4 regions of the Pseudomonas sp. TE12234 genome follow, and region 2 is predicted to be linked to each of the others. Evidence: predicted binding sites of a transcription regulator. Region 2 holds the regulator's gene; each other region holds the start of a gene.
What was found. Region 2 encodes FliA, which starts transcription of late flagellar genes. Its sites were predicted from a motif close to CTAAAGTTTNNNNNNNNNNNGCCGNTAA; they were not measured.
Positions count from the first base shown of each region.

Region 1 (7,591 bases), on a different contig from region 2:
TGCAAACATACCCGGCAGCCCCCGATTGCATGCAACGCATGGAAAAATGTCCTGGCGCCTGGGATGTCAATATCAACACTTTCATGGGCATCGTAGGCGTTGCCAATCGAGCAATGACTTCCAACCCATCCAGTTTCGGTATTCCAATATCCAGAATAACAATATCCGGCATATGTTCACGGGCAAGTTGCAATGCATCCACGCCATTGTCTGTTTCTGCAACGACTTCGTAGCCATGACGCTCCATCAGCATACGTACCGCAAGACGAATGACGGGGTGATCATCCACGATCAGCACTTTATTCATGGGCAGTCCAATTTTCGCTGTTCGAATTTTTAGAGCCCGCACAATAGCCTAGTCGTTTCACCCATGGCATGCCGCTCCCCCCAGCCACCCACACCGAGAGACATTCCCTACAAACATCGCGGATTAGTCTTACAAAAAAACCGCCTTCAAAATGCATCGGAAACAAAATTCGTGTGAAGACAATTCGATTCTCAACGGCTTTTTGTATCCACTTACGACCAAAAAAAATGATCACGACTGCGGGAAAGCGGTAGTCCAACAGATACAAATCATTCAATCACACCTAAAAAGTAACTGATATTTTCCACATCTATTTTCTTACCAGAAATATCACACACCCAGCATCCGCTTACTCTTACAGCAGGAAAATTATTATGCGCGATATATTAAAAAATACGACAACCCAGCAACCAACCCCAATACACGCACAGAACACCACCCATTAAATTAGATAAATCGAAATTGCCAACACATGGACACCATGACAACACCCATCCAAAATCAATTTATCAACCCACCGAGAAGACCAACTTAAATGAGCAGACACCATGACAAAACTAACAAGCAAGATCACCAACCCCATGACTGTCATCGCGATATTCGCAACATTATCCGAAACATCAGCAGCCATTTCCCTGCCTTTTCTGGACAATAAGGACAGAGAAATCTACATATGGTTTCTGATCAGCTTCCCCTTTTATTTGCTGCTTCTTTTCTTCGTCACACTCAATTTCAATTATCGGTCGCTATACGCCCCATCGGATTTTGAAAAGGGAAAGCACTTCCTGAAAGCTCTGGATAATACCGAGCCTTCGGCAAACAACGATTCATCGGTATCGAGGGAAAACACCAAGCGACATAAGCCAACGGATGACCGGCGATCCACTTCGCCTTCTTCCCCCACTCAGACGCCGACGGCGGGCCCAGGCGTACAGCAGCGCATCCAACAGGCCGAGGTGCTGAATGATCTTTGCATCATTGATGCACGCTGGCTTGGCAAAAAAACTCAGTTCAGCGCTTTGCTGGAGAAAATCCAGAAGCCGCAGGAAAGACAGACACACATCATTTTGTTTCTCACCTGTGCTGAATCGGAGACGGCACTGAAAGAAAGCGCATTCAAACATTCAAGTCAGGCACGAAAACACGACAAGGCCGCATTTTATGCTGCTTACAATTTGAATTCACATGAGGTGACAGTGATTGATCAGAGCGACCAACGATAAGCAGGTCGTAACGCAGGACACGTGAAGCGGAATTAAAGAGGGAAGGTATCGACAAGTGACAGGTAGATCGTGGTATCGCAACGCCAGGTAAAAACAAATTCCGGGCTTGTGGCCTCGTCAATGACGAGGCCACAAATCCATTACCCACTCAAAGGCCTCAGAAAAGCTTCCGGCCTTTGTTAGCGGCAATGCGCATGCGCAATGCGTTGAGCTTGATGAAGCCCGCCGCATCAGCCTGATTGTAGGCGCCGCCATCTTCCTCGAACGTGGCAATGTTGGCGTCGAACAACGACTCGTCGGACTTGCGGCCGGTGACGATCACGTTGCCCTTGTACAGCTTCAGGCGCACAACACCGTTCACGTGAGCCTGGGACGCGTCGATCATCTGCTGCAGCATCAGACGCTCAGGGCTCCACCAGTAGCCGGTGTAGATCAGGCTGGCGTACTTCGGCATCAGCTCATCCTTGAGGTGAGCCACTTCGCGGTCCAGGGTGATCGATTCGATCGCACGGTGGGCGCGCAGCATGATGGTGCCACCAGGTGTCTCGTAGCAGCCACGGGATTTCATGCCCACGTAACGGTTCTCGACGATGTCCAGACGACCGATGCCGTGTTCGCCACCGATACGGTTCAGCGTTGCCAGCACAGTGGCCGGAGTCATTTCGACGCCGTCCAGTGCGACGATGTCGCCGTTGCGGTAGGTCAGCTCCAGGTACTGCGGCTTGTCAGGTGCCTTCTCGGGGGAGACGGTCCAACGCCACATGTCTTCTTCGTGCTCGGTCCAGGTGTCTTCCAGCACGCCGCCTTCATAGGAGATGTGCAGCAGGTTGGCATCCATCGAGTACGGAGATTTTTTCTTGCCGTGACGTTCGATCGGGATGGCGTGCTTCTCGGCGTAGTCCATCAGCTTCTCGCGGGACAGCAGGTCCCACTCACGCCAAGGGGCAATCACCTTCACGCCTGGTTTCAAGGCATAGGCACCCAGTTCGAAACGAACCTGGTCGTTGCCTTTGCCGGTGGCACCGTGGGAAATGGCGTCTGCGCCGGTTTCGTTGGCGATTTCGATCAGGCGTTTGGCGATCAACGGACGAGCGATGGAAGTACCCAGCAGGTACTCGCCTTCGTAAACGGTGTTGGCGCGGAACATCGGGAAAACGAAATCGCGCACGAATTCTTCGCGCAAGTCGTCGATGTAGATCTCTTTCACGCCCATGGCCTGTGCCTTGGCGCGTGCCGGTTCGACCTCTTCGCCCTGACCCAGGTCAGCGGTGAAGGTCACCACTTCACAGTTATAAGTATCCTGCAGCCACTTGAGGATCACCGAAGTGTCCAGGCCGCCGGAATACGCCAGAACGACCTTGTTTACGTCCGCCATGCCATCACTCCACGGGGTTCTACGGAAAGCCGGGAAGTCTACCGCTCATGCAGGATAATTTACAGAGGCGCGACAGCTTATGACGACGAAGCGACAGATTATGTCGAGGGCGCGACGATGACCGGTGAGTCAGGAAGTCGCCGATGTAGTGGGCTTCGTGGCTTGCGGGGCGACTTGTTCCGGCGCTGCGCCTCGCTCCAGGCGCACCGCAACTCGACGGTTCTTGGCCCGGTTGGCGTTGTTGGTGTTAGGTGCCAACGGGTAGCGCTCACCGTGAAACCGCATGGTGACCTGGGATTCCTGAATGCCATTGGCCTTGAAGAACTCCATGACCGCCAGGGCCCGGCGCCGTGACAGCTCACGATTGGTCAGGCGATTGCCGCTGTTGTCGGAGTGTCCATCGAGCTCGATGTGATTGACCGTCGGATCGGCCTTCATATACTCGAGCATCACCTGCAACTTGGCTTTCGCGGCAGCGTCCAGATCAATTCCGCCGCCGGGGAAGCCCACTTCGGATTGCTTCACCTGCTCGAAGTTTTTCGGCAATAACTTGGCCACGCACCCCTGATAGTCGGCGAACGCCTTGCTGAACTTTACCGGCAGCAGTCGCACTTCCGACACGCGGCCATCGCCCGATGAATGGCGGACCACAGGACTGCGCCCGTCCATCAGGCCGCTGATCAATCGCCCGGCCTGCGCCTGCGAACTGTTGAACAGCACGTTGCCACTGCCGATGCTCACCGTACCCAGGTTGATGTCGCCACGCCCCGGCTGCCAAGGCGCAGCCGCCGCCAGCAAGGTGGCTGAACCGCCCCCCATCATCGCGTTGTAGGCTTTCAGACGAAACGTCGCCTGCTCGCCGGCACGACGCACGAACTCACCCGAACCGAAGTCAGTGATCGGCTGGGTCAGCCTGCATTCGAACTTGTCACCTTCGACCGTCCACTCGATGCTCTCCAGTCGGGTCTGGAAAGTGAGCGCCATCGCAGGGAGGCTGGCAAACACACTGAGCAAGGCTAAATAACGCTGGCGCACGGGAGGCTCCACTGGCTTCTACAACAAAAAGACCGACATACATATGTTTACGGCATACCTGTTGGATATCGGAAGCTTCCCGCAAAACTTGATAGCGAGTGCCTGCAAGAGTCTTTTCCGGTAGCATTCCCCTCAGTTTGACCCGCCTGGAATCCCCTCATGTCCGACCGCCTGACCCTGCTGCGTCCCGACGACTGGCACATTCATCTTCGCGATGGTGCCGTGTTGACCAATACCGTTGCGGATGTTGCGCGCACCTTTGGTCGCGCCATCATCATGCCCAACCTGGTTCCGCCGGTCCGCAATGCGGCTGAGGCCGACGGCTATCGCCAGCGGATTCTCGCTGCTCGCCCGGCCGGCAGCCCGTTCGAACCGCTGATGGTCCTGTACCTGACCGATCGCACCCAACCTGAAGAAATTCGCGAGGCCAAGGCCAGCGGTTTCGTCCATGCCGCCAAGCTGTACCCGGCCGGCGCGACCACCAACTCGGACTCTGGCGTGACCAGCATCGACAAGATCTTTCCTGCACTGGAGGCCATGGCCGAAGTCGGAATGCCCCTGTTGATTCACGGTGAAGTCACCCGTGGCGATGTCGACGTGTTCGACCGCGAAAAGATCTTCATCGATGAGCACATGCGCCGTGTGGTCGAGCGTTTCCCGACCCTGAAAGTGGTGTTCGAACACATCACGACCGCGGACGCCGTGCAGTTCGTCAACTCGGCTCCGGCCAACGTGGGCGCAACCATCACCGCGCATCACCTGCTGTACAACCGCAACCACATGCTGGTGGGCGGGATTCGGCCGCACTTCTACTGCCTGCCGATCCTCAAGCGCAATACGCACCAGGAAGCCCTGCTCGACGCCGCCACCAGCGGCAGCGAGAAGTTCTTCCTCGGCACGGACTCGGCGCCCCATGCCCAGCACGCCAAAGAAGCCGCTTGTGGCTGCGCTGGCTGCTACACCGCCTATGCCGCCATCGAGTTGTATGCCGAAGCCTTCGAACAGCGCAATGCGCTGGACAAGCTGGAAGCCTTCGCCAGCCTCAACGGCCCGCGTTTCTATGGCCTGCCGGCGAACACCGATCGCATTACCCTGGTCCGCGAAGAATGGACCGCCCCAACCAGCCTGCCGTTTGGCGAGCTGACCGTTATCCCGCTGCGCGCCGGTGAAAAACTGCGCTGGCGCCTGCTGGAGGAACACGCGTGAGTGAAGAGCATTTCGACGACGAACAGGATGGTCATGGCGGCGGAGGCGGTCCACGTCATCCAATGGCTGCCAGGTTCCGTGGTTACCTGCCTGTTGTCGTCGACGTAGAAACCGGTGGCTTCAACTCGGCCACCGACGCCCTGCTGGAAATCGCCGCGACCACCATCGCCATGGATGAAAAGGGTTTTGTGTACCCGGATCACACCTACTTTTTCCGTGTCGAGCCGTTTGAAGGTGCGAACATCGAAGCAGCAGCCCTGGAATTCACCGGCATCAAGCTCGATCACCCATTGCGTATGGCCGTGAGTGAAGAAACAGCCCTGAACGACATTTTCCGTGGCGTGCGCAAGGCCCTGAAGGCCAACGGCTGCAAGCGGGCGATCCTGGTCGGGCACAACAGCAGCTTCGACCTGGGCTTCCTCAACGCTGCGGTCGCGCGCCTGGACATGAAACGCAACCCGTTTCACCCGTTCTCCAGTTTCGATACGGCAACCCTGGCCGGTCTGGCTTACGGTCAAACCGTGCTGGCCAAGGCCTGTCAGGCAGCCGATATCGACTTCGACGGTCGCGAGGCTCACTCGGCTCGCTACGACACCGAGAAGACGGCCGAGCTGTTCTGCGGCATCGTCAATCGCTGGAAGCAAATGGGCGGCTGGGAAGATTTCGACGATTGACCTGCAGGAGCGCGCTTGCTCGCGATGGTAGTCAACGATAACGCGGGGGATCTGCCTCCCTGCGGTGTCCAGAGTTCATCGCGAGCAGGCTCGCTCCTACAGAGCGCATAAAAATCACCCATAAAAAAACCGGCCTCTCAGAGGCCGGTTTTTTTTGGGAGCGTGCCTTACAGCGCAGCAGCGTGCTCGGTCAGGTAAGCCGCAACGCCTTCTGGCGAAGCGTTCATGCCCTTGTCGCCTTTTTTCCAGTTGGCAGGGCAGACTTCGCCGTGCTCTTCGTGGAATTGCAGAGCGTCGACCAGGCGAATCAGCTCTTCCATGTTACGGCCCAGTGGCAGGTCGTTGACGATCTGCGAGCGAACAACGCCTTTGTCGTCGATCAGGAACGCGCCACGGAAAGCAACGCCGTCAGCGGACTGAACGTCGTAGGCCTTCATGATTTCCTGCTTGATGTCGGCAGCCATGGTGTAACCCACCTGGCCGATACCGCCGTTGTTCACCGGGGTGTTGCGCCATGCGTTGTGGGTGAAGTGCGAGTCGATCGACACAGCGACCACTTCCACGTTGCGCGCCTTGAAGTCAGCCAGGCGGTTGTCCAGAGCGATCAGCTCGGACGGGCAAACGAAGGTGAAGTCCAGTGGGTAGAAGAACACCAGGCCGTATTTGCCTTTGATGGCCGAAGACAGGGTGAAGCTGTCAACGATTTCGCCATTGCCGAGTACGGCCGGTACGGTGAAGTCAGGGGCTTGTTTGCCTACGAGTACGCTCATTGGATATCTCCTGGTGTAGAAACGTAAAAAACAAGGTTGGTGCCAGCCTGCCACCCTCAGGCGACAGCCCTGTGACACAAACCCGTTTCGAAAAGACCGGTCATCATACACTGCGTTTTTGGCCTGTCCTCAACGCTTTTTTCCCTCCGCCCTGAAAATGCGCGGCCGGATTTTGTTTCTCACGCCCAGAGACGAACCGTTCGTCAGTACCGGAAAAAGCCTTCCGAAAGCACTTTGACAATCATTCTCGTTAACATTAAGATCCATCGCATTCCAGACATAAACAAGCGACGGTCTTCACTTATGTATGTTTGCCTCTGCACTGGCGTCACCGACGGCCAAATCCGCGATGCGATCTATGAAGGATGCTGCAGCTACAAGGAAGTCCGCCAGGCTACCGGCGTTGCCAGTCAATGTGGCAAATGTGCCTGCCTCGCCAAGGAAGTGGTCCGCGAGACCCTGACAAAACTGCAAACGGCCCAGGCCGCGATTCCTTTTCCAGCAGAATTTACAGCAGCATAATTACCGCATTTCAAAAAACCGGACGCCAGTCCGGTTTTTTTATGCCTGCAAATCAATCGCTTATGCTCCAGACGCGGAACACAAACATTCTTATTCCTATTAATTTTTCATATAAGTTTCAATAACTTAGGTTTGACACTATTAAGTGCGCGGCTCAAACTCAGGCTTATTGACAGCTAATAAAGGGCAGGACCCCATCATGAAAGGCGACGTAACAGTCATCCAGCATCTCAACAAAATCCTTGGCAATGAACTGGTCGCAATCAATCAGTACTTTCTGCATGCGCGCATGTATGAGGACTGGGGCCTGAACAAACTCGGCAAGCACGAGTACCACGAATCCATCGACGAGATGAAGCACGCGGACAAGCTGATCAAGCGTATTTTATTCCTGGAAGGCCTGCCGAACGTTCAGGACCTGGGCAAGCTGCACATCGGCGAACACACCAAGGAAATGCTTGAATGCGACCTGCGCATCG
Region 1 is NZ_JBSSEP010000021.1:7,356-14,946, reverse strand. Features, by position in the region: gene ACVWYU_RS25725 (response regulator transcription factor) at 1-307, opposite strand, end outside; gene ACVWYU_RS25720 (hypothetical protein) at 856-1,530, shown strand; gene ACVWYU_RS25715 (argininosuccinate synthase) at 1,688-2,905, opposite strand; gene ACVWYU_RS25710 (flagellar protein MotY) at 3,035-3,940, opposite strand; gene pyrC (dihydroorotase) at 4,100-5,146, shown strand; gene rnt (ribonuclease T) at 5,143-5,820, shown strand; gene ACVWYU_RS25695 (peroxiredoxin) at 5,988-6,590, opposite strand; gene ACVWYU_RS25690 (bacterioferritin-associated ferredoxin) at 6,894-7,112, shown strand; gene bfr (bacterioferritin) at 7,312-7,591, shown strand, end outside.
Region 1: a site for FliA is predicted at 4,006-4,033, ahead of ACVWYU_RS25710 (flagellar protein MotY). Genes of this name have one in related genera too.

Region 2 (7,591 bases):
CCCGCTTCAGGCGTCAAAAGTTTGCTTTAAAGGAACGGGGAAAACCGGTGGATCGCTCTCAGTTAATCAACAGTGCCCGCAGCAATATCGCTGACCTCAGTCGAGGCAACATGGGCGTGCCGCTGTTGCTGCTGGTCATGCTGGCGATGATGATGCTGCCGGTGCCGCCGTTCCTGCTCGACGTGTTCTTCACCTTCAACATTGCCCTGTCGATCGTCGTGCTGCTGGTGTGCGTGTACGCCTTGCGGCCGCTGGATTTTGCGGTGTTCCCGACCATCCTGCTGGTGGCGACCTTGCTGCGGCTGGCGTTGAACGTGGCTTCCACGCGGGTGGTGATGCTCCACGGCCAGGACGGTCATGCCGCGGCAGGCAAGGTGATCCAGGCGTTCGGTGAGGTGGTGATCGGCGGTAACTACGTGGTCGGTATCGTGGTGTTCGCGATTTTGATGATCATCAACTTCGTCGTGGTGACCAAGGGTGCCGGACGCATCTCCGAGGTGAGCGCGCGTTTCACCCTGGACGCGATGCCCGGCAAACAGATGGCCATCGACGCCGACCTCAACGCCGGCCTGATCGATCAGAGCCAGGCCAAGCTGCGCCGGATGGAGGTTGCCCAGGAGGCCGAGTTCTACGGCTCCATGGACGGTGCCAGCAAGTTCGTTCGCGGTGACGCCATTGCCGGCCTGCTGATTCTGTTCATCAACCTGATCGGCGGCATGGCGGTCGGGATCTTCCAGCACAACATGAGCTTTGCCGATGCCGGCAAGGTGTACGCGCTGTTGACCATCGGTGACGGTTTGGTGGCGCAATTGCCATCACTGCTGCTGTCCACCGCTGCCGCGATCATGGTGACCCGTGCTTCCGGTTCGGAAGACATGGGCAAGCAGATCAATCGCCAGATGTTCGCCTCGCCCAAGGCGCTGGCGGTGGCGGCGGGCCTGATGGCGGTCATGGGCCTGGTACCCGGCATGCCACACTTCTCGTTCCTGAGCATGGCGGCCCTGGCGGCAGGCGGCGCCTACCTGTTCTGGAAGAAGCAGAACGCGGCCAAGGTCCAGGCGCTGCAAGAGGTCAAGCGTCAGCAGGAACTCTTGCCTTCGCCGGCCCGCGCCCAGGAAACCAAGGAGTTGGGTTGGGACGATGTGACGCCTATCGACATGATCGGCCTGGAAGTGGGTTATCGCCTGATTCCGCTGGTCGACCGCAATCAGGGTGGCCAGTTGCTCGCGCGAATCAAGGGCGTGCGCAAGAAGCTCTCCCAGGATCTCGGTTTCCTGATGCCCACCGTGCATATTCGTGACAACCTCGACCTGGCACCCAGTGCCTATCGCTTGACCCTGATGGGTGTGATCCTGGCCGAAGCCGAGATTTACCCGGAGCGCGAGTTGGCGATCAACCCAGGGCAGGTCTACGGCACGCTCAACGGCATTAACGCCAAAGATCCGGCTTTCGGCCTGGAGGCGGTCTGGATCGAAATCAGTCAGCGTTCACAGGCGCAATCGCTGGGTTACACCGTGGTCGATGCCAGTACAGTAGTGGCAACCCACTTGAACCAGATTTTGTACAAGCATTCGAGCGAGCTGATCGGTCACGAAGAAGTGCAGCAACTCATGCAGTTGCTGGCCAAAAGCTCGCCAAAACTGGCGGAAGAGCTGGTGCCGGGCGTGGTTTCGCTGTCGCAGCTGCTCAAGGTTCTGCAGGCGCTGTTGGCCGAGCAGGTGCCGGTGCGGGACATCCGCAGCATTGCCGAAGCCATCGCGAACAATGCCGCCAAGAGTCAAGATACTGCCGCATTGGTGGCCGCTGTGCGCGTCGGCGTATCCCGCGCCATCGTCCAAAGCATTGTAGGCACTGAGTCGGAGCTACCGGTTATCACGCTGGAGCCAAGGTTGGAACAAATATTGCTCAATAGTCTGCAGAAGGCAGGGCAAGGCTCGGAAGAGGGCGTTCTGCTGGAGCCAAGCATGGCCGAGAAGCTGCAGCGCTCATTGATCGATGCGGCGCAGCGTCAAGAGATGCAAGGTCAACCGGTGATTCTGCTGGTGGCCGGTCCGGTTCGCGCGATGCTCTCGCGATTTGGCCGGCTGGCAGTCCCGGGTTTGCATGTGTTGGCTTACCAGGAAATCCCTGACAACAAGCAAGTGACCATCGTTGCGACAGTAGGGCCCAACGGCTGAGGTAGTGGTTTATGCAAGTTAAGCGTTTTTTCGCCGCCGATATGCGTCAGGCCATGAAGCTGGTTCGTGATGAGCTGGGCGCCGACGCCGCCATCATTGGCAACCGCCGCATTGCCGGTGGTGTCGAGCTCACGGCTGCCCTGGATTACAAACTGTCGGCGCTGGCCCCGCGTGTTCCGAACATGGAGCTCGAAGACGAGCTGCGCAAGACTCAATCGCGGATCGTCACCGCCCAGGCTGAACTGAGCCTGCGAGGCGATGGCGAGAGCGACAAGAGCACCAATCGCCAGTTGTTCGCCGGCCTGCCGTTGACCGCCGCCGAGCCGTTGATCGAGCCCACCTATGCCGAACCCCGTCGTCCTGCGCCGGCCGCTGCGCCAGCCTCAAGTGGGGTGGACCCGCGGGCGCTCGATTCGATGCGTTTCGAGCTCAACAGCTTGCGTGAACTGATGGAAGTGCAGCTGGGCTCCCTGGCCTGGAATCAGCTGCAAGGCAGCCGCCCTGAACAGGCGAACCTGTGGCGCCGCCTGCAGCGCATCGGTCTGTCCGGCCCGCTGTCGCGGGATTTGCTGGCGCTGATTACCGATATCGACGAGCCCCGTCAGGCCTGGCGCATGTTGCTGGCGCATCTGGCGCGGATGATCTCCACGCCGGAACTGGAACCACTGGAAGAGGGTGGCGTGATTGCCATGGTCGGCCCCGCCGGCATGGGCAAGACCACCACCCTGGCCAAGCTGGCCGCCCGTTACGTGCTCAAGTACGGCCCGCAGAACATCGCGCTGGTGAGCATGGACAGCTTCCGTATCGGAGCTCAGGAGCAGCTCAAGACCCTCGGTCGGATTCTCAACGTGTCGGTGACCCACGTCGACCCGGGGCAATCGCTGGTGCAAGCGCTGGATCCGCTGCTGCGCAAACGCGTGGTGTTGATCGACACCGCCGGCCTGCAGGCCAGCGATCCGGCCCTGCGCATGCAGCTGGAAAGCCTGGCCGGGCGTGGCATCAAATCGAAAAATTATCTGGTTCTGGCAACCACCAGCCAGAAACAGGTTCTAACCGCCGCTTATCACAGTTACAAGCGCTGCGGGCTCGCGGGCTGCATCCTGACTAAACTGGATGAAACGGCAAGTCTGGGCGAGGTGTTGAGCCTGGCCATCAGTCATGAATTGCCGGTGGCCTACCTGACCGATGGCCCGCGGATCCCGGATGATTTGCATCTGCCGCGTCGTCATCAGTTGGTCAGTCGCGCCGTCAGCGTGCAAATGCAGGAAGAACCCAGCGAAGAAGCCATGGCTGACATGTTCGCTGACATCTACCACAGCCCGACCAAGCAGGTTGGCTGAGGTAAAAATGAATAGTTTTTGTACCTACATCGATGGTCTGCCATGCATTGTTCCGGTTGAGAACGCGCAGCCAGTAATGTGGCCTCCGTCTATGCAAGACAAGGTAAAGAAATAACATGGGCAGCATGCATCCCGTACAGGTGATCGCGGTGACCGGCGGCAAAGGTGGCGTCGGGAAGACTAATGTGTCAGTGAACTTGTCCCTGGCTTTGGCTGAGCTTGGCCGGCGCGTCATGCTGCTGGACGCCGATCTGGGGCTGGCGAACGTCGACGTTCTGTTGGGGCTGACACCCAAACGTACCCTGGCCGACGTGATCGAAGGCCGCTGCGAGCTGCGCGACGTCCTGTTGCAGGGCCCCGGCGGCATCCGCATCGTTCCCGCCGCGTCCGGGACCCAGAGCATGGTTCATCTGAGCCCGGCGCAACACGCTGGCCTGATCCAGGCATTCAGCGATATCGGCGACAATCTCGACGTACTGGTGATCGACACCGCTGCGGGCATTGGTGACTCGGTAGTCAGTTTTGTCCGCGCGGCGCAGGAAGTCCTGCTGGTGGTCTGCGACGAGCCGACGTCGATCACCGACGCCTACGCCTTGATCAAGTTGCTCAACCGCGATTACGGCATGAACCGTTTCCGCGTCCTGGCCAACATGGCGCAGAGCCCGCAGGAAGGCCGCAACCTGTTCGCCAAGTTGACCAAGGTCACGGACCGCTTTCTCGACGTTGCCCTGCAATACGTCGGTGCCGTGCCTTACGACGAAAGCGTGCGCAAGGCCGTGCAGAAGCAGCGCGCCGTCTATGAAGCGTTTCCGCGTTCCAAGTGTTCGCTGGCGTTCAAGGCCATCGCCCAGAAAGTCGATACCTGGCCGCTGCCGGCCAACCCCCGTGGGCACCTGGAGTTTTTCGTCGAGCGCCTCGTGCAACAAACGGCAGGACCCGTGCTATGACCGCCAGCGGTTACAACCTCTACAAGAAGTCGGCACGTGACGCGCAGTACGAATTGATCGAGCGTTACGCGCCACTGGTTAAACGCATTGCCTACCACTTGCTGGCGCGTCTGCCGGCCAGTGTCCAGGTCGAAGACCTGATCCAGGCCGGCATGATCGGCCTGCTGGAAGTCTCGACCAAATACGACGCCAGCAAAGGCGCCAGTTTCGAAACGTACGCGGGCATCCGAATCCGCGGCGCCATGCTCGATGAGGTGCGCAAGGGGGACTGGGCACCTCGTTCGGTTCACCGCAACACGCGCATGGTCAGCGACGCAATTCGCTCGATTGAAGCTAAAACCGGCCGTGACGCTAAAGATCACGAAGTTGCGGCCGAACTCCAATTGAGTCTCGACGATTATTACGGGATTTTGAACGACACCCTGGGCAGCCGGTTATTCAGTTTCGACGATCTGTTGCAGGACGGCGAACACGAAGGGCTGCACGAGGATGGCGCGAGTGCTCATCTCGAGCCGTCACGCGACCTGGAAGATGAACGCTTCCAGGCGGCGCTGGCGGACGCGATTGCCAATTTGCCGGAGCGTGAGCGACTGGTGTTGGCGCTGTACTACGACGAAGAGTTGAATCTCAAGGAAATCGGTGAGGTCCTGGGGGTTAGCGAATCTCGGGTCAGCCAGTTACACAGCCAGTGCGCGGCCCGTTTGCGGGGGCGTTTGGGAGAGTGGCGAGCGCGTTGAAGGCAGTGTGGGGGCACTGCGACGTGGCGGGTGGGGTGTTGAACCGCGCCGGTCTCGATCCGTTGTACTCCAGACAGTCATTGAGTGCTTTGCCAGATTGATTGAAATGGCGCGTCCAGGTGCTGGGCGCGTTTTAGTCTGCTTGGAGGTCGAATTGGACAAGAACATGAAAATCCTCATCGTTGATGACTTCTCAACGATGCGGCGGATCATAAAAAACCTGTTGCGTGACCTTGGGTTCACCAACACGGTCGAGGCCGACGATGGCACTACCGCCATTCCGGTTCTCAACAGCGGGAGCATCGACTTTCTGGTGACGGACTGGAACATGCCTGGCATGACCGGTATCGATCTGCTGCGCCACGTGCGTGCCGATGAAAAGCTCAAGCATCTGCCGGTGCTGATGGTGACCGCCGAAGCCAAGCGCGAGCAGATCATCGAAGCCGCCCAGGCCGGAGTTAACGGCTATGTGGTCAAACCCTTCACGGCCCAGGCGTTGAAAGAAAAAATCGAAAAGATTTTCGAACGCATCGGTTGAACTGCGCCACGGGGGAGCTATGGGGCATAACGAATCATCGCAGGGCGATTTCGAATCGACCCTGAAAAAACACGCCGTCGAACTGGTCGCGAGCCTTGAAAAGGGCAGGTTCGGCGATGCTGTGCAATTGATCCATGAGCTCAACCAGACCCGTGACCGCGGCCTGTACCAGGAAGTGGGCAAGCTCACCCGCGAGCTGCATAGTGCGATCGTCAATTTTCAGATTGACCCGCACATGCCGCAAGCCGAGGAAGTGTCACAGATCACCGATGCCACTGAGCGTCTGGGGTATGTGGTCAAGCTGACGGAGGCCGCGGCCAACCGCACCATGGACCTGGTGGAAAACGCCACGCCGCTGGTCAATCGCCTGAGTGAAGAAGCCCAGGCCTTGAGCACGGACTGGGGACGGTTCATGCGCCGCGAAGTCGGGGCTGAAGAGTTCCGCGAGCTGGCCCGGCGAGTCGACGGGTTCCTGGCGCGCAGCAGTGAAGACGGGCGTGCGGTGTCGAGCAACCTCAACGACATTCTGCTCGCCCAGGATTACCAGGACCTCACCGGTCAGGTGATCAAGCGTGTGACCCAACTGGTCACCGAAGTCGAAAGCAACCTGCTCAAGCTCGTGCTCATGGCCAGTCAGGTGGACCGCTTCGCGGGCATCGAACATGACCGTGAAGCGATGCTTGCAGAAAAAGATCCACAAAAACATCTCTCTCAGGGTGAAGGTCCGCAGATTCATGCCGATAAAAGAGAAGACGTTGTGTCCGGTCAGGACGATGTGGACGATTTGCTATCCAGCCTAGGGTTTTAGAGTTCTAGGTATTTTAGGTTTTTAGACCTGTAGGAGCACACCCTTAATGAGCTTCGGCGCCGATGAAGAGATCCTTCAGGATTTCCTGGTTGAGGCCGGCGAGATTCTAGAGCAACTGTCCGAACAACTGGTCGAGCTGGAAAGCCGGCCGGATGACGCGGACCTGCTCAATGCAATTTTTCGCGGTTTTCACACTGTAAAAGGGGGCGCCGGCTTCCTCCAGCTCAACGAGTTGGTGGAGTGCTGTCACATCGCCGAGAACGTGTTCGACATCCTGCGCAAGGGCGAACGTCGCGTCGACTCGGAATTGATGGACGTGGTTCTCGAAGCACTGGACGCGGTGAACAGCATGTTCAGCGAAGTCCGCGAGCGCAGCCCGATCACGGCGGCCACACCCGAATTGCTCGCAGCCCTGGCCCGTCTGGCCGAGCCGCAAACCGCTGACGAGGCGGCGCCTGCACCTGCGGCAGAAGAAGTGGTGCAAGAGCCTGTTGCCGAAAGCGACTCGGGCGACATCACTGACAATGAATTCGAACAACTGCTGGACTCGCTGAATGCCGTCAAGGCTCAGGCCGAAGCGCCAGCCGTTCCAGCAGCAGATAGCGCTGCCGCTGCCAGTGACGAAATCACTGACGCCGAGTTCGAGTCACTGCTCGATCAATTGCATGGTAAAGGTCAGTTCGCCGTCGATGCCCTGGCAGCACCTGCGGCGTCCAGCGAACCGCCAGCGCCTAAAGCGCCAGGCGACAGCTCCGACATCACCGACGACGAATTCGAAGCGTTGCTCGACCAGTTGCACGGCAAGGGCAACTTTGCGGTCGACGCACTGGAATCGGCCATCGCTTCGGTGCCGACGCCGGCAGCACCTGTCGCTGCGGCGGCGGGTAGCGATCTGATCACCGATCACGAGTTCGAATCGCTGCTCGACGAATTGCACGGCAAAGGCAAGTTCACTGATGTGGGTACTGCTGCAACCGGTACCGCCGCTTCGGTGGCCACGCCAGTCGCCAAGGCAGCAGCGCCGAAACCTGTCGCCAAAGCCCC
Region 2 is NZ_JBSSEP010000007.1:169,208-176,798, reverse strand. Features, by position in the region: gene flhA (flagellar biosynthesis protein FlhA) at 48-2,177, shown strand; gene flhF (flagellar biosynthesis protein FlhF) at 2,189-3,517, shown strand; gene fleN (flagellar synthesis regulator FleN) at 3,634-4,464, shown strand; gene fliA (RNA polymerase sigma factor FliA) at 4,461-5,201, shown strand; gene ACVWYU_RS13665 (chemotaxis response regulator CheY) at 5,368-5,739, shown strand; gene ACVWYU_RS13660 (protein phosphatase CheZ) at 5,759-6,547, shown strand; gene ACVWYU_RS13655 (chemotaxis protein CheA) at 6,594-7,591, shown strand, end outside.

Region 3 (7,591 bases), on a different contig from region 2:
CTGACCCGGTCCACCTGGTATTCGATCCGCTCCTGGAACAGCTGGCTGTAGCGTGGCGAGAAAATGTGCGCCAGGGCGATCGCCACCCAGGCCACCACGAAGATGCTCTGGTACGACAGGGCCTGCAGGATGTAGTCGAAAACGTTCAGGCGCATCAGTGTGTAAACCAGAGCCCCGACGGCAATCGTCCAGGCGATGTAAGGCACTTTCGCCAGACCGATGCCGCCAAAGAAGGCCTGCATGTTGGTGGCCGCGAGGTAGAAATTTGCCGAGTTGATGCGCGTCTGGCTGACCCAGACGAAGATCAGGCCCCAGATCCCCATCAGCTCGATGATCGCCATCACCACCGACACCTCGCTCAGGCCACCGGGGGTGGGAATGGTCCCGGTGAGGAAGATCCCGACCAGGCCATTGATCAAAAAGGTAAAGGTGTAGAAGGGCAGGCCGAAGTTGAAGCGGCCATGGTAGGTGGCGTCTTCCTTGCGGCCGAAACGTGCGTAGTCCCAGGTGTACATCATCAGGATCCACACGCCCATGAAATAGCAGAAGCAGTCCCACCAGCCGTTCACTACCGGACCGCTCGCCGGGCCCATTTGCAACCAGGCCGCGCTGTAGCCGTATTGCCCGATGGTCACCCCCACCAGCGCGACCAGACCGATCAGATAGAAGGGCAGCAGTACGCCGTTGAGCTTGTCCATCCAGTTTTGCACGCTGCCGACAATCAACGGCACGCTGTACAGCACCACCAACAGGTACGCCTGATTGATCGACAGCGAGGGCACATACTGGTGGATCGCAATGGCAATCACCGAGCCTTCAAACACGCTGTAATAGGTCGCGGTGGCGAAGAAGATCAAGGTGGCGAGGACTGCGCCCTTGCGCCCGAACAGCACCCGCGAAAACAGCGCGACTGACAGTCCGGTCTTGATCGCATAGCGCGAAATCACGCCGTTGATGGCCGCGTAGGTGACGACCGACAACAGCAGGCCGACGATCGCGTTTTGAGTGCCGAAGGTCATTGCCAGCGTGGCAGAAACGACAAGCCAGAACATCGCGCTGCAAATGCCCCACCAGGCCATCGTCAGCGAGCGTTTACTCATGCGGTGTGTGTCGGCAACGGCGGTGACCGAAAAGTCGTTGCTGTTGCCCTGTTTCGGGAGGATGGCGGCCATGGTTCTTCTCTTGTTTTTGGATGAAGAACCCGGATGGTAAGAGGCCTGTGGCGCCGGATGATTGCGGTTGGCGGCCCTGTCTTTTGTCATGGAGTGAAGTGGTGGGGACGATGATCCTGCGTCACCGATCCGACAGTTGCCGGGCCAGTGACGAGGATCGATCCGGATGAAGCCGGTTATCGATTGAAGCGCTCGACCAGTGAGTATTGGGTGGACGCGGTCCGGGTCAGTTCCTTGCTCAGGTCCGTCGATTGATGCGCTTGCCCCGAGGTCTGATCGGCCAATTGGGCGATGGTGCTGATGTTGCGACTGATCTCTTCGGCGACGGCCGATTGTTCTTCCGTGGCGGCGGCAATCTGGCTGGCCATGTCGGTGATATGGGCGACCGCTTCGCTGATTCCGACCAGGGCCTGGTCGGCCTCAAGCACCCTGGCCACGCCTTCCTCGGCCTGCCGGTGACCGGACTCCATGATCTGCACGGCATTGTTGGACGAGGTCTGGAGCTTGGTGATCAGGTCATGGATCTGGGTTGTCGATTGCGAGGTGCGCTGTGCCAGCTGGCGCACCTCATCGGCCACGACCGCGAAGCCCCGGCCCATGTCGCCGGCCCGTGCCGCTTCGATGGCGGCGTTGAGTGCCAGCAGGTTGGTCTGGTCGGCAATGCCTTTGATCACGTCGACCACGGTGCCGATTTCGTTGCTGTCCCTGGCCAGTTGCGCCACGGTCTGCCCGGTTTCGCCGACGACAGCGGAAAGGCGTTCGATGGCTTCGCGGGTGTCCCTGGCGACTTCGCGGCCGCGGCTGGTCAGCAAGTTGGCTTGTTGGGTGGCATCGGCCGTGCGCTGGACGTGGCTGGCGACTTCCTGGGTGGTCGCGGCCATCTGGTTGATCGCGGTCGACACCTGCTCGGTTTCGACACGTTGGCGGTCGAGGCCCCTTGAGCTGTCAGTGGCCAGCAGGTCGGATTGTCCGGCCAGCGCACTGAGTTGCTCGGCTGAATCCTGCAGGCGCGTCAGACAGGTCTTCAGGCGAGCCGTCTGGCTGACGAAAGCGGTTTCCAGGCGCGCCTGGAGCCCACGCTCGCCGCTGTACATCTGGGCGATCAAGGCATCGGAGGTCGACGGCTCAACCATCTGCAACAGACGCTGTGCTCCTTGCTTGTGCCGGTGTGCGGCGAGCAGGCTGATGGGCACGGCCAGGCCTGCGGTCAGCGCAATCGCCACGGGTGCACTGAAGAACAGGCCGCCCAGGGTGCTCGCCAGTCCCATGGCCAGGAACGGCAGGTAATCCACTAGCAGCGGTTGCCAGGTGTCCCGGTGTGCGATGGCCGGTTTGCCCTGGCTGATGCGCTTGTACAAGGCTTCGGCGCGACGGATCTGATCCGCTGTGGGTTTGACCCTGACCGACTCGAAGCCGGTCACTTCGTTGCCCTCGAAAATGGGCGTGACGTACGCGTTAACCCAATAGTGATCGCCATTTCTGGAGCGGTTCTTGACGATCCCCATCCAGGGCTGGCCTTGCTTGATAGTGCCCCACATGTGAGCGAAGACGGCGGGGGGCACATCGGGGTGGCGGACGATGTTCTGCGGCGCGCCGATCAGGTCGGCTCGATCAAAGCCACTGATTTCGACGAAGGCGTCATTGCAGTAGGTGATGACCCCGCGAACATTGGTCGTCGAGATCAGTTTTTGCTGAGGCGCGAGGGGGATCTCGCGTTGCGTGACCGGCTGATTATTTCTCATTCCGATGACTCCTTGGTTCCTGTAGACAGGCCATCGGCAGTCAGTCGCAAAAATTGAGTCAATAAACTGCATAAAACTAATATATAACAATGAGTTGCATTTGACTTTTAATCTGATTTGTCATGAGTTGCGGCCGAACGTGGCGCGACGCCATTCCAGCCAGTGGAAAGCGTAGACGCAGGGCGGGGGAAAAACAAAAAAGCCCGCTGGGGGGCGGGCTCTCTTTTTGGGGTCAAATCCTTTTGTGAACTCAATTTGCGCTCGCTGATGTGAGCGTTTCGTGAAAAGCATGTCAGCGGATTGGAAAGCGCGCGCGCCATGCCAGGGAGGCGACGAGAGGCTTCGTTTGTCCCGCGAACCTTGCCATTGCCCCTGAACCGGCAGCGGACTGGCTTGCTCCTTCAGGGCAGCAAGCAGGCCGCTGCGCGATCAAATGGCCCGCTGATTCACTCGCTGAGTCAGTTCTTGTGCCGACTCCTTGCGCTCCGAGTAGCGATCGACCAGCTCCGGGCGATTGCGCAGCAGCAGGGTGAACTTCATCAGTTCCTCCATGACATCTACCACCCGGTCATACAGCGCCGACGGTTTCATGCGGTTGTCTGCGTCGAACTCCAGAAAGGCCTTGGGCACGGAGGATTGATTGGGAATGGTGAACATCCGCATCCAGCGCCCCAGCACGCGCAACTGGTTGACCACGTTGAAGGATTGCGAGCCGCCAGAGACCTGCATGACGGCCAGGGTTTTGCCCTGAGTCGGACGAATGGCGCCCATTGCCAGCGGCACCCAGTCAATCTGTGCCTTGAACACCGCCGACATCGCGCCATGGCGCTCCGGCGAGCACCACACCTGGCCTTCCGACCACGTCATCAAGTCGCGCAACTCCTGCACCTTGGGATGATCGGAGGGCGCATCGTCGGGCAGCGGCAGGCCGGAGGGATTGAAGATGATGGTCTCTGCGCCCATGAGTGTCAGGATGCGTGCCGCCTCTTGCGTCAGCAAGCGGCTGAAGGAGCGTTCGCGGGTCGATCCGTACAGCAGCAGGATGCGTGGCCTGTGCCCGGGTTGCTCGTGCTGTGCTAGCTTCGCGGCGCTCGGTGTGTCGAACAGCGACAGGTCCAGACTGGGAAAGTCGTCCGGGGTTTGCGGGAGGTATTCGTTCATTGCATTTCTCCGATGCGGTCCAGCGCCGGCTTGAGTTCCGTTGGGGCGAGGGTGTCGAAATCGAGGGCGAAGAAGGCGGCAAAGCGACGGCGGATTTGCGCGACCGTCGCGTCAAATGCGGCCTGGATTTGTTCGTCGCTGCCTTCTACTTCAGAGGGGTCGGCCAGGCCCCAATGGCTCTTGACCGATGGCCCGAAGTACACCGGGCAGGGCTCGCCGGCGGCCTTGTCGCAGACCGTGATCACGATGTCGGGCGGACTGTCGGTGAAGCTGGAAGAGTCTTTGCTGTAGAGCGCCGAGGTGTCCACGCCCAGACCTTGCAAGGTGCTCACCGCGCGTGGGTTAAGGCGCCCGCTCGGGAAGCTTCCGGCGCTCACGGCCGTCATCCCGTCCGGAGCCAGGTGATTGAACAGGCCTTCGCTGAGCACGCTGCGGCAGCTATTGGCGGTACACATGAACAGGACTTTCATTATTTCTCCCAGGCGTGGACGCTCAGTCACGGGGCCTTTGCGGTTAGGTTCAGCAGCAGGCCTGGCGAACCGGCCGGCCTTCCATGGAAGCGAGTCGCTCGGTGTCGCGCCCGGCCCAGGCCGGATTGGCCTTGAGGGTCACTTGGAGAACGTCCTGAACCCACTGAGGCAATTGCGGGTGCAGGCGGTAGTAAACCCACTGGCCCTGGCGGCGATCCTCAAGCAGGCCGCAGGCGCGCAACTGCGCGAGATGGCGGGACACCTTGGGCTGACTGTCATCCAGGGCCCAGATGAGTTCACACACGCACAGCTCACCCTCGGCGCACAGCATCAGCATGATCCGGGCGCGGGTCTCATCGCCCAGGCACTTGAAGACAGCAGGGGGAGACAGGCTCATGGAATGTCACGCCTATATGTAAATATGAATATACGAATATACGTATGTGTCGAGCCTGAGTACAGACGCACGTACGGACAAGATCCAGCGCGTAACGTCGATGATGGCCGAAAAGGCGTATTGCCGAACCGCGCGGGTGCGCGCCAAGACTGGCGTTCCCGGCCCCTGCATTCGGACAGGCCGGGATCGACAGAGGGATCGGTTTTTCAGTCAGCCAGTTCTTCGGGTGAAATCACCCACACGCTGCAAGGCATTTTGTACAGAAGCTCTTCCACCGTGCTGCCGATCAACCGGCCGAGGCCATGGTGACCCACTCGGCCCATGACGATCACGTCGATGTCATAGGCATCGGCGAAGCTGGCAAGCACCTTCGCCGGGTTCCCCATGATCATGTGTTGATTCTCTGGCGGGATGCCGTTGCGTTCGCTCAGCTCGCGGAAGGCTTCGCCTTGCGCGTCGTACAGGGTCTTGGCCTTGCGTGAAGAGAAGAACCCCGAGCCATCGGCAAAACCCAGTTCATCCGCGCTGATGGTGGACAGGTCGTGGGCATAAATCACATCGAGCTGGGCATTGCAGGTGCTCGCCAGTTTTGCTGCCTCGCGCAGAATCCGGTCGTTGAAATCCTTGTATTGGCCATCGCGGTGGAAAGGGTCGACCGCCGCGACAATCTTGCGTGGCAATGCATGAAGCATATGACTGACAAAATGCAAAGGCACCGGGCACTCGCGCAGCAGGTGGACATCTAGGGGCGTGAACAGCAGGCGTGACAGCCGCGATTCGTGATGCAGGGCCTTGATCAAGGCCGCCATGGGTTGCTCCTTGAGGTGAACAAGGATTTCCTGCAAGGGTTTTTCGACCCAGACCACTTCGGTGGTGACGTGCACCCCGATCTTGCGCAGGGGGCGGGCCTGGTCTTCGAGCCATTGGCGATGGCGCTCGACATAGCCGATGCGCATTTGCTCCCGCGCCTGTTCGTTGACCATGCCGGCGGTCGCCAGGCCTTCCAGGTAATCGAAGGCCACGATGTGCAGTGCCGCGTCCGAAGCCTTGGCCAATGCTGCCGCCCGGTCGAAAGCAGGACTGTTTTCCATCAGGGGTGAAACGACCAGCATGAAACGTGATTGTTCAGACATGACAAATCTCCCAAGCGGACGAGCAGAACCCTGTGCCCTCACCGGCGGTGGTGCGCTTGTACGGTGAAGCCTTGTGCTTATCCTGCGCGTGGTCCCGAGGCCCGGGTTGATCTTTGTCAAACGCTTGCGCGGCGCGAAAAGGCTGTCCGACGCCCGGTCGGTCCGCCACGGTTTCCATAGAGCAAAAGTTGACCCTGATCAATCTTTAACCCCTCCCGGCGGCGCAGTCTTGGGAGCAAGCCAAATGCAGCGGGACGGCGTCATGAAGGTGGTAACGGCACCTTGATGGCACGCCGGACGCGCTCAAGATTGACGGAGGAGACCATGATCATTGAAGTGTCCGAAAAGCCGGTAAACCGCGGCTGGGCTGTGCAACTGGACGCCCTGGAAGTGAATTTCAACAGCCTGGAAGAGGCGCAGGCGTTCGTCGCCCAACTGAAGGCCCGCATCGATGCGCCGCATGTCTGGCCCAGTACCACCGGGCACAAGACATTCACTGCATCGACCCAGGGTAGCCGGGCTGTCTGTGCGGTTGAGTGAATCCCGAACATTGAATCGCCCCGTGATGAACTGTTGGCCGGTCCATCACGGGGCGATTTTTTTACAGGTGAAGACGATGAATGACCTGACGGCTGTCATCAGGATCATTTTGCGTCTCGAAACCCAGTGCCTTGGCCAGGTCGCGCATCGGCGTATTGCTGGCACTGTCCACCGAATACATCTGGTGATATCCGTTCCTGCGCGCGGCCTTGATCAGGTGTTCCATCAGTAAGGTCCCCAGGCCCAGGTGCGTCCATTCATCGGCGACGGTTACCGCGCATTCGCATTCATGTTCGCCCGTGGCGCAATAGCGGCTGACGCCGATCTCGATCAATTTACCGTTGTCGTGGACCATGGCGATGTACGCCACGCGATGCTTGTTATCGGTGTCCATCAGTTGATCAAGCATGGCGGCCCCGGGCTCGTTGACCTGCGCAAGAAAACGCATGTGTCGGGACTCGGGCGACAAGCGTTTGATAAATTCGTATTCACGGTCGCGGTCCTTTTCCGCCAGCGGCCGGATCAGCACGTGGCGCCCGTCCTTGAGGGCTTCGATCCAGTATTTTCCAGTGACTGCGGCGTAGGCGGCCGCCGCCCGATCATTGTGGTCTTTGACCGTAAGCATGGTGGGATCCTCCAGCGGGTTGGCGAGATTGGCGCGCCGTGGCGAACCAAGCGGTTGATTCCTTTGTACGCCGCTGATGGTGTGTGGAACTGATCTGGATCAGAGACTTGTGTCGGCAGGCCTTCTTTGATCGGTGTCTGATGTAGATCAAGCACAGGCAGGCGACAACGAGCAGTCTTGGACTGTGCCGGCGTATTGCGACCGGTGTCGAGCCGAGGTGTGTGATGGGTCAATATCAACGTTTGCTGCTGATCGCCGACCAAACCCTGCATTCGTCTCCCGCCTTGTTGCGCGCCGTGGCGTTGGCCAAGGCGAGCGGCGCCGCGCTGGATGTCCGGGCCTTTGTCGAAC
Region 3 is NZ_JBSSEP010000019.1:30,283-37,873, reverse strand. Features, by position in the region: gene ACVWYU_RS24515 (purine-cytosine permease family protein) at 1-1,172, opposite strand, end outside; gene ACVWYU_RS24510 (methyl-accepting chemotaxis protein) at 1,349-2,914, opposite strand; gene arsH (arsenical resistance protein ArsH) at 3,344-4,075, opposite strand; gene ACVWYU_RS24500 (arsenate reductase ArsC) at 4,072-4,545, opposite strand; gene ACVWYU_RS24495 (metalloregulator ArsR/SmtB family transcription factor) at 4,595-4,942, opposite strand; gene ACVWYU_RS24490 (universal stress protein) at 5,149-6,075, opposite strand; gene ACVWYU_RS24485 (hypothetical protein) at 6,400-6,615, shown strand; gene ACVWYU_RS24480 (GNAT family N-acetyltransferase) at 6,677-7,240, opposite strand; gene ACVWYU_RS24475 (universal stress protein) at 7,465-7,591, shown strand, end outside.
Region 3: a site for FliA is predicted at 2,945-2,972, ahead of ACVWYU_RS24510 (methyl-accepting chemotaxis protein). Genes of this name have one in related genera too.

Region 4 (7,591 bases), on a different contig from region 2:
CCACCAGCTTGTTCTTGGTCAGGTTGTTGAGCAGCACGTTGAGGCTGAGGATGTCGTTGGACACCAATAGCTCGGTGGCCGAGGTGGCCGTCTGCGTGGTCAGGCTTTCGCCCAGCGCGTCTGCCTGCTCGTGCATGGCCTGCTTGAACTGCAAACCCATCACGCAGGCGTAGATCACCAGGGCCAGAGCGACCAGGATCACGTTATGGCTGGCGATGCGCAATGCAATCGGTACACGGCGGTGGCGCAGTGCACGGAAGATCAGCAGGAAGAAGTTGTCGGTTTTTACTGGCGTGGGCCGGTTCACTTGAGCTCGGCTCTTTTATCCGTGAAGTTGACGCGCAGTATAGCGACAGGGTCTAGACCGGCAAAGCGCTCACGGTGCCCGATGGTCACTGAAAGTGGGTAGAATGCGGTTTTTTTCCACTTGCGGGGGTGCGCCTTGCGCGAAATCGTCCTGATAAACATCACGGGAGTCGACCGTCCCGGTCTGACTGCGGCCATTACCGGCGTTCTGGCCCAGGGTGGTGTGAACATTCTCGACATCGGTCAGGCGGTGATCCACGACACCCTGTCGTTCGGCATCCTGGTTGAAATTCCTGACACTGAGCAAGGCAAGTCGGTGCTCAAGGACATCCTGTTCAAGGGCTACGAGCTCGATCAACAAGTACGTTTCACACCGGTGTCCGAAGAGGATTACCAGCAGTGGGTCGGTAACCAGGGCAAAAAGCGCCACATCGTGACGCTGCTGACCCGCAAAGTGACAGCCGGGCAATTGCAGGCCGTGAGTTCGATCACCGCCAAATATGGCCTGAACATCGACCACATCGATCGGTTGTCGGGGCGCATGCCTTTGGATACACCGGCGGATAAAGGCAAGGGCTGCATCGAGTTTTCCGTACGTGGCGAAGCGGCCGATCCGCAGGCGCTGCGCGCCGAATTCCTCAGCGTCGCCCAGGAGCTGAACGTCGACATCGCGTTCCAGGAGGATTCGCTGTTCCGTCGTAACCGTCGCCTGGCGGTGTTCGACATGGACTCGACCCTGATCGAAGCCGAAGTGATCGACGAACTGGCCAAGGCTGCCGGTGTGGGCGACAAGGTCTCGGAAATTACCGAACGGGCGATGGCCGGCGAACTGGACTTCCGCGCCAGTTTCAAAGAGCGTCTGGCGTTGCTCAAAGGTCTGGATGTTGGCGTACTTGATTCCATCGGTGCGTCCCTGCGCCTGACCGAAGGCGCTGAAACCCTGTTCGCCGAACTCAAGCGCCTGGGTTACAAAACCGCCATCCTGTCGGGCGGTTTCACCTACTTTGCCAAGCAATTGCAGGCCAAGCTGGGCATTGACTACGTGTTTGCCAATGAGCTGGAAGTGGTGGATGGCAAGGTGACCGGCGTGGCGATCGAGCCGATTGTCGATGCGCAGCGCAAGGCTGATCTGCTGAAGGAACTGGCGCACAAGGAAGGTTTGCGTCTGGAGCAGACCATTGCGGTCGGCGACGGCGCCAACGACTTGCCGATGCTGGCGATTGCCGGATTGGGCGTGGCGTTCCGCGCCAAGCCGCTGGTCAAACAGTCGGCGAAGCAGGCGATTTCCACCCTGGGACTCGATGGTGTGTTGTATCTGCTGGGCTTCCGCGATCGTGACGGCCAGCTGTAACACTGCAAAACACTTGTAGGAGCGAGCTTGCTCGCGATGGACGTTAACGATGACGCGGGCATTCTGAATGTCCGCGGCGCCCTCACGTTCTTCGCGAGCAGGCTTGCTCCTGCACGGGTGGTGTCTATCAGGCTTTCGGTGAGCCCATCCCCTGGCCCATCTGCACCGGCGAACCCGCCGCCAGTTCTTCAGCCCACTTCACTTGATCCGGCCCGAACAGCACGATAGCGGTCGAACCCAGCTTGAAGCGGCCCAGTTCCGCACCCTTTTCCAGATGGATCGGCGCACGAGCGGCTTCGTCGTAGCGGAAGGTTTTCAGTTCGCGCTTCGGCGGCGTCACCAGGCCGGCCCATACGGTTTCGATCGATGCCACGATCATCGCGCCCACCAGCACGACGGCCATTGGCCCGCGCTCGGTGTCGAAGATGCACGCCACACGCTCGTTGCGGGCGAACAGTTCCGGGACGTTTTCGGCGGTGGTCTGGTTGACCGAGAAGATTCGGCCCGGGATGTAGACCATTTCGCGCAGAGTGCCGGCCAGCGGCATGTGCACACGGTGGTAGTCCTTCGGCGACAGGTAGATGGTTGCGAAATCACCGCCCATGAACGGCGCGGCGTTGGCCGCATCGCCCCCCAGCAATTCCAGCACGCTGAAGCTGTGGCCCTTGGCCTGGAACACGCGACCGTGCTCGATCGGACCCAGTTGGCTGACCGCGCCGTCGGCCGGGCTGAGGATCGCGCCCGGAGTCTGGTCCAGGGGGCGTGCACCGTCTTTCAGGGCGCGGGTGAAGAAGGCGTTGAAGTGCTCATAGGCCGTCAGGTCTTCGACCAGCGCCTGGGACATGTCCACCTGATAACGCTTGGCGAACCATGCGGTGAACGCATTCTTGAACCAGCGCACGCGGCATTCGGCGATGCAGCCGGCCAGTCGCGAGAGCAAGTGGTGGGGCAGCAGGTACTGGCTGAGGATAAACAGACGCTTGTTCATTAACTGTCCTTAAAAACCTTAAATCTCTACAGGGGTGTCGGGATGGTTGCCCCATTCGCCCCAAGAGCCGGCGTAGCCTTTGACCCGCGGATAACCGAGGGACTTGGCCACCAGATAGGTGAAGCCAGAACGGTGGTGAGTCTGGCAGTGGGTAATCACTTCTTTGTCTTTGCTGATCCCGAGTTGTTCGAGGATCTGCGGCATGTCGGTGCGGATACGCAGGTTGCGGGCCTTGTCCATGCCGGCGGTCCATTCGAAATTGACCGCGCCAGGAATGTGTCCGCCCTTGGCCGCCAGGACTTTTTCGCCGGAGTACTCCAGCGGCCCGCGCGCGTCCCAGATCGCCAGGTCGGCAGCGCCGAGGCGGCATTGCAGGTATTCGCGAGTGGCAGTGGGTTCGTCATGCAAGGTCAATGCAACCGGGCCGCCCGCAGGAGCGGGAACCTGGATCGACATGGGCAAGCCTTCTGCCAGCCAGGCCGTCAGGCCGCCGTCGACATAGTGGTATTTGCTGTGGCCGATGACATCCAGAAGCCAGATAAAACGCCCGGCCCAACCGCCGCCTTCGTCGTCGTAAACCACGTAGACCGCGTCGGGATTGTGCCCCAGTTCACCGAACAACGCTTCGAGTGCCGCTTGCGGCGGCATCAGCCCGGGCGCCGGCGGCTGCCCGAGCTGTGTGCGTTTTGGGTCGACAAACCGTGCACCGGGAATATGCCCTTCGGTGTAGCGGGCGCTGCTGGTCAGGTCCACCAGGATCAGATCACGGGCGTCGAGGCGAGGGAGCAAGTCGCTCGGTTCGATCACCAGCGGCAAGCCAGAGAAGTCAGACATGTGAGGTCTCCAGGGCACAAAAGGGAGGATTGTAGCGCAGCGCTATTGGCCGCGGCGGCTAAAGTTTTGCAGTGCTTTCTCGATGCACTGCGCCGTTTTGCCAAAGGCTTGCACGGTGATTTCCGAAAACGGCCCGCCGCCCTGATCGGCCACGACAATCATGATCACCCGACCATTGTTGACCAGCGAGCGCAGCAGCAGGTGCTCGCCGCTGAACTGCGCGCGCAGGCCATTGGGCAGTCGGGCTGAAAATTGCGCGTTGTTGGTCGGGTTGATTCGTACCTGGGCCTGTTGTGAAAGCAGGCGCTGCAGCACGGTACTCTGGCTGACTGCGAAATTCATCGCCGCCACTTCCTTGGGCAACCCCGCCGTTTGGTGCACTCGCAGGTTGGCGTGGGTGCGGTCGGCCATCAGGATCATGACGCGACGCATGCCGCACGCGACCAAGGCGTCCCGGGCGGCGATGGTCAAGTGCATGGCATTGGTGAAACGACTGGGCTCGAACAGCAGCTCGGCACATTGTTTACGCCATTTCGCCAGGTCCTCGGCGGTGGGCGCCGCCGCAGGCAACAAGCTGGCGTGGATGCGATTCATGCCCCACGGCCAAATCAGCGATTCGGCGGGGTGCCAAAGGTCCGGCATGGCGTGATGGCGCGCGCTGTTGGCTGCCTGTTGGTGCAGTTGCTGTTGCACTTCGTCCATCGGTATCTGCAGGTAAAGGCTGGTCAGATACTGCCACCGCTGACTGTGCGGACTGTCCCAGGCTTGTTGCGCCGACAGTGCCAGGCCGTTGGCCAGCAACACGGTGTTGGCCGGTTGATTGAGCCAGCGGCGCAGGGTCGGATCGTCATCGAGGCGGTTCTGTTGCCGCAATGGATGCTCGCTGTCGCGGGCAATGCGCAGAACCTTCACCAGTTCCCGTTGCTCGGTGAGCAGCAGACGGTAGCCCTGCTGCACCCAGATCGGCAGGCGCCAGATGTCCGTCAGGGCCTGACCGATTTCCAGCAGGCGTACGCCAAACAATTGCTTTTCGACTTTGCGCGCCGACTCGCCTTTATGGATGACCCGCAGTTCCCAGTCTTCAAGCAATTGCGGATGCGTGAGCGCCAATGGCCATAGCGGCGACAGAAACAGCAGGCTGCCCCAATGGATGTCCTGCCACAGGCGCGCCAGGCGACCGGCAAAAAAACCGTTGGCCTGTTGCGTGGCGTGCTGGCTGATCATCTGCAACTGACGCAGTGCTTTCGGAATATCGGCCTGAGGCAGTACAGGCAACCGGTCGAGCAGTTCTTCGGTGCGTTTGAGGCCGAGGCGATTGATCGCGACCTCAAGGTTTTCCGCCGGCTCGGTCATGCTGCCATGGGTGTGTCGGTTGGCTTCGCGAATCACGCTCAAGGCCAGGGCCGGGCTTTCCTGCATCAATTCGGCGATGTCGCGCAACGAGCTGCGTTGGTCGCGAATGGCCCGCCAGACGCGGTCGTGACTGGCTTGTGGAACCGGCAGGCGCACGCCATCGAGAAGCTTGACCCAGCCTTCGAGAGTGGTCGGTTTTGGAGTTGGAACGTTCGTTTCGTTAGGCATGTCGGGAGGCGATCATCGTCAGCGTTAACTGTGCCCGGAGCGGGTCAAATTGGCTTTTCGCCTGAACTGGCTATAGTCTGGCGCAGTTTTGCCGATAAGTAGAAGAAGAGATTTTTTAACTTCCGAATATGACCTTGAACCCGACTCAGTAAGTGCTCTCCTACCTATGGCTAAAATTATCGGCATCATCGTCGTATTCGCGAGCGTGCTCGGCGGATACGTGCTCTCCCACGGCAAAATTGCAGCCCTGATCCAGCCTTTCGAGGTGATGATCATCGGCGGCGCGGCCCTCGGTGCGTTCCTGCAGGCCAACCCTGGCTACATGACGATGCACGTGCTCAAGAAGTCCCTGAGCATGTTCAGTTCGCGTTTCAACCATGGCTTCTACCTTGAAGTGCTGGGCCTGATCTACGAGATTCTCAACAAGAGCCGCCGTGAAGGCATGATGGCGATCGAAGGTGACATCGAAGATGCCGCCGCGAGCCCGATTTTCGCCAAGTACCCGGCGGTCCTGAAGGATGAGCGCATGACCGCGTTCATCTGCGATTACCTGCGCATCATGTCTTCCGGCAACATGGCTCCCCACGAGCTTGAAGGCCTGTTCGACATGGAACTGTTCAGCCTCAAGGAAGACCTGGAGCATCCGTCCCACGCGGTGAACGGCATCGCTGACGCCATGCCCGGTTTCGGTATTGTCGCGGCGGTACTGGGTATCGTGGTGACCATGGCGTCCCTGGGTGAAGGTGACCAGAAGTCCATCGGCCTGCACGTGGGTGCGGCACTGGTCGGTACTTTCTTCGGTATTCTCGCCGCCTACGGCTTCTTCGGCCCGTTGGCCCATTCCCTGGCCCACGATGCCAAGGAAGAACTGAACGTCTACGAAGCCATCAAGGCCTCGCTGGTCGCCTCGGCTTCCGGCATGCCGCCATCGCTGGCCGTGGAGTTCGGACGCAAGGTTCTGTACCCGGCGCACCGTCCTAGCTTCGCCGAGCTGGAACAAGCGGTTCGCGGTCGCTAAGTCATGGAGAACAATCAGCCGATAATCATCAAGCGCGTCAAGCGCTACGCCGGTGGGCATCACGGGGGCGCCTGGAAAATCGCCTTCGCCGACTTCGCCACGGCGATGATGGCGTTCTTCCTGGTGTTGTGGCTGTTGTCCACGGCAACACCGGAGCAGAAGATCGCCATCGCCGGTTACTTCAAGGACCCGATCGGCTTCTCCGAAAGCGGCACGCCATACATCATCGATCTGGGCGGCACGCCGACCCTGGCGCCGGAAAAAACCCTCAACCCCGAGGTGAAGTCCCAGCCGCAGCCGGACAAGGTCACTGTCGATACCGATCAGGTCGAAGGCATGGCCGAGATGGTCGAGAAGGAACGTCTCGAACTGTTGCTGCAAGAGCTGCAGAACAAGGTCGAAGAGAATCCGCAGCTACAGAAATTCAAAGACCAGATCATGTTCGAGATCACTCCGGACGGTTTGCGCATCCAGATCGTGGACGCCGAAAACCGGCCGATGTTCGACTCGGGCTCAGCCCGTCTGAAGCCATATTTCGAAGATATCCTGCTGGCCATGGCTGACACGATCAAAGCGGTACCGAACAAGATCAGCATCAGCGGCCACACCGATGCCAAGCCGTACACCGGCACCGGCGATTTCGGTAACTGGGAGCTCTCGGCCAACCGTGCAAACGCCGCTCGCCGTGCGCTGGTCGCGGGCAGCTATCCGGATCAGCAAGTGGCGCGTGTCGTGGGTTACGCCTCATCGGCGCTGTTTGATCGTGAACATCCGTTCAATCCGGTCAATCGCCGTATCGACATCATCGTGCTGACGAAGAAAGCCCAGCGTGCCATCGAAGGCTCGCAAGGTGCCGAACCTGCACCTGATGCGCCGCAAGGTTCGACGGCTCCCGACGCCGCACCGGCCACGCCAACCGACCCGAATGCGTTGCCGGCGGACAAGGAACCGCTGCCGGCACATGAGCTTCGCCAGCGACTGAACCTGTTTGATGATCCGGCGCCAAAAAAGGTTGAACCCGGTGCTCCGCCTGTGAAACCGTAATTTCCACGAAAGGAAGAGACAATTTTGGGGTGACGTCATTCAGTTTTGAGGGCACTAAAAAACCCGTATCTTTCGATACGGGTTTTTTTCAGCTGCGTACTGGCAATGAACCCGGCGTTTTTCGATAAGAATCAAGCTATTTTGCTATCGATGTAAAATTAATCATAAAAGTACCGCCGATTAACGCAGGTTTGTCTTCATTGGTGTATCTGTAACAGTTAAAAGTGCCTGAAAAAGACGTCTCGCTAGTATTGGTAATGAACAATTCCCCTCGTTGTGCATACCACGATTCTGGATCGTTCGGTAAGCCCTTGCCTGGCTCAAATCTGATGACGTTTGAGTCGGGCGTTAAAATATGAGGTCCTTGGCCCCAGCCTGCCGGGATGACAAATAAGATGTGTTCGCCGTTTTGGCTTGAGGCGTTAATGTAACGATGTTCATTGTTGGTGTTGCCATGTAAGAAATATGA
Region 4 is NZ_JBSSEP010000025.1:66,023-73,613, forward strand. Features, by position in the region: gene ACVWYU_RS27980 (AhpA/YtjB family protein) at 1-307, opposite strand, end outside; gene serB (phosphoserine phosphatase SerB) at 443-1,657, shown strand; gene asd (archaetidylserine decarboxylase) at 1,785-2,645, opposite strand; gene ACVWYU_RS27995 (rhodanese-like domain-containing protein) at 2,664-3,479, opposite strand; gene ACVWYU_RS28000 (HDOD domain-containing protein) at 3,522-5,060, opposite strand; gene motA (flagellar motor stator protein MotA) at 5,227-6,078, shown strand; gene motB (flagellar motor protein MotB) at 6,082-7,122, shown strand; gene ACVWYU_RS28015 (hypothetical protein) at 7,259-7,591, opposite strand, start outside.
Region 4: a site for FliA is predicted at 5,131-5,158, ahead of motA (flagellar motor stator protein MotA). Genes of this name have one in related genera too.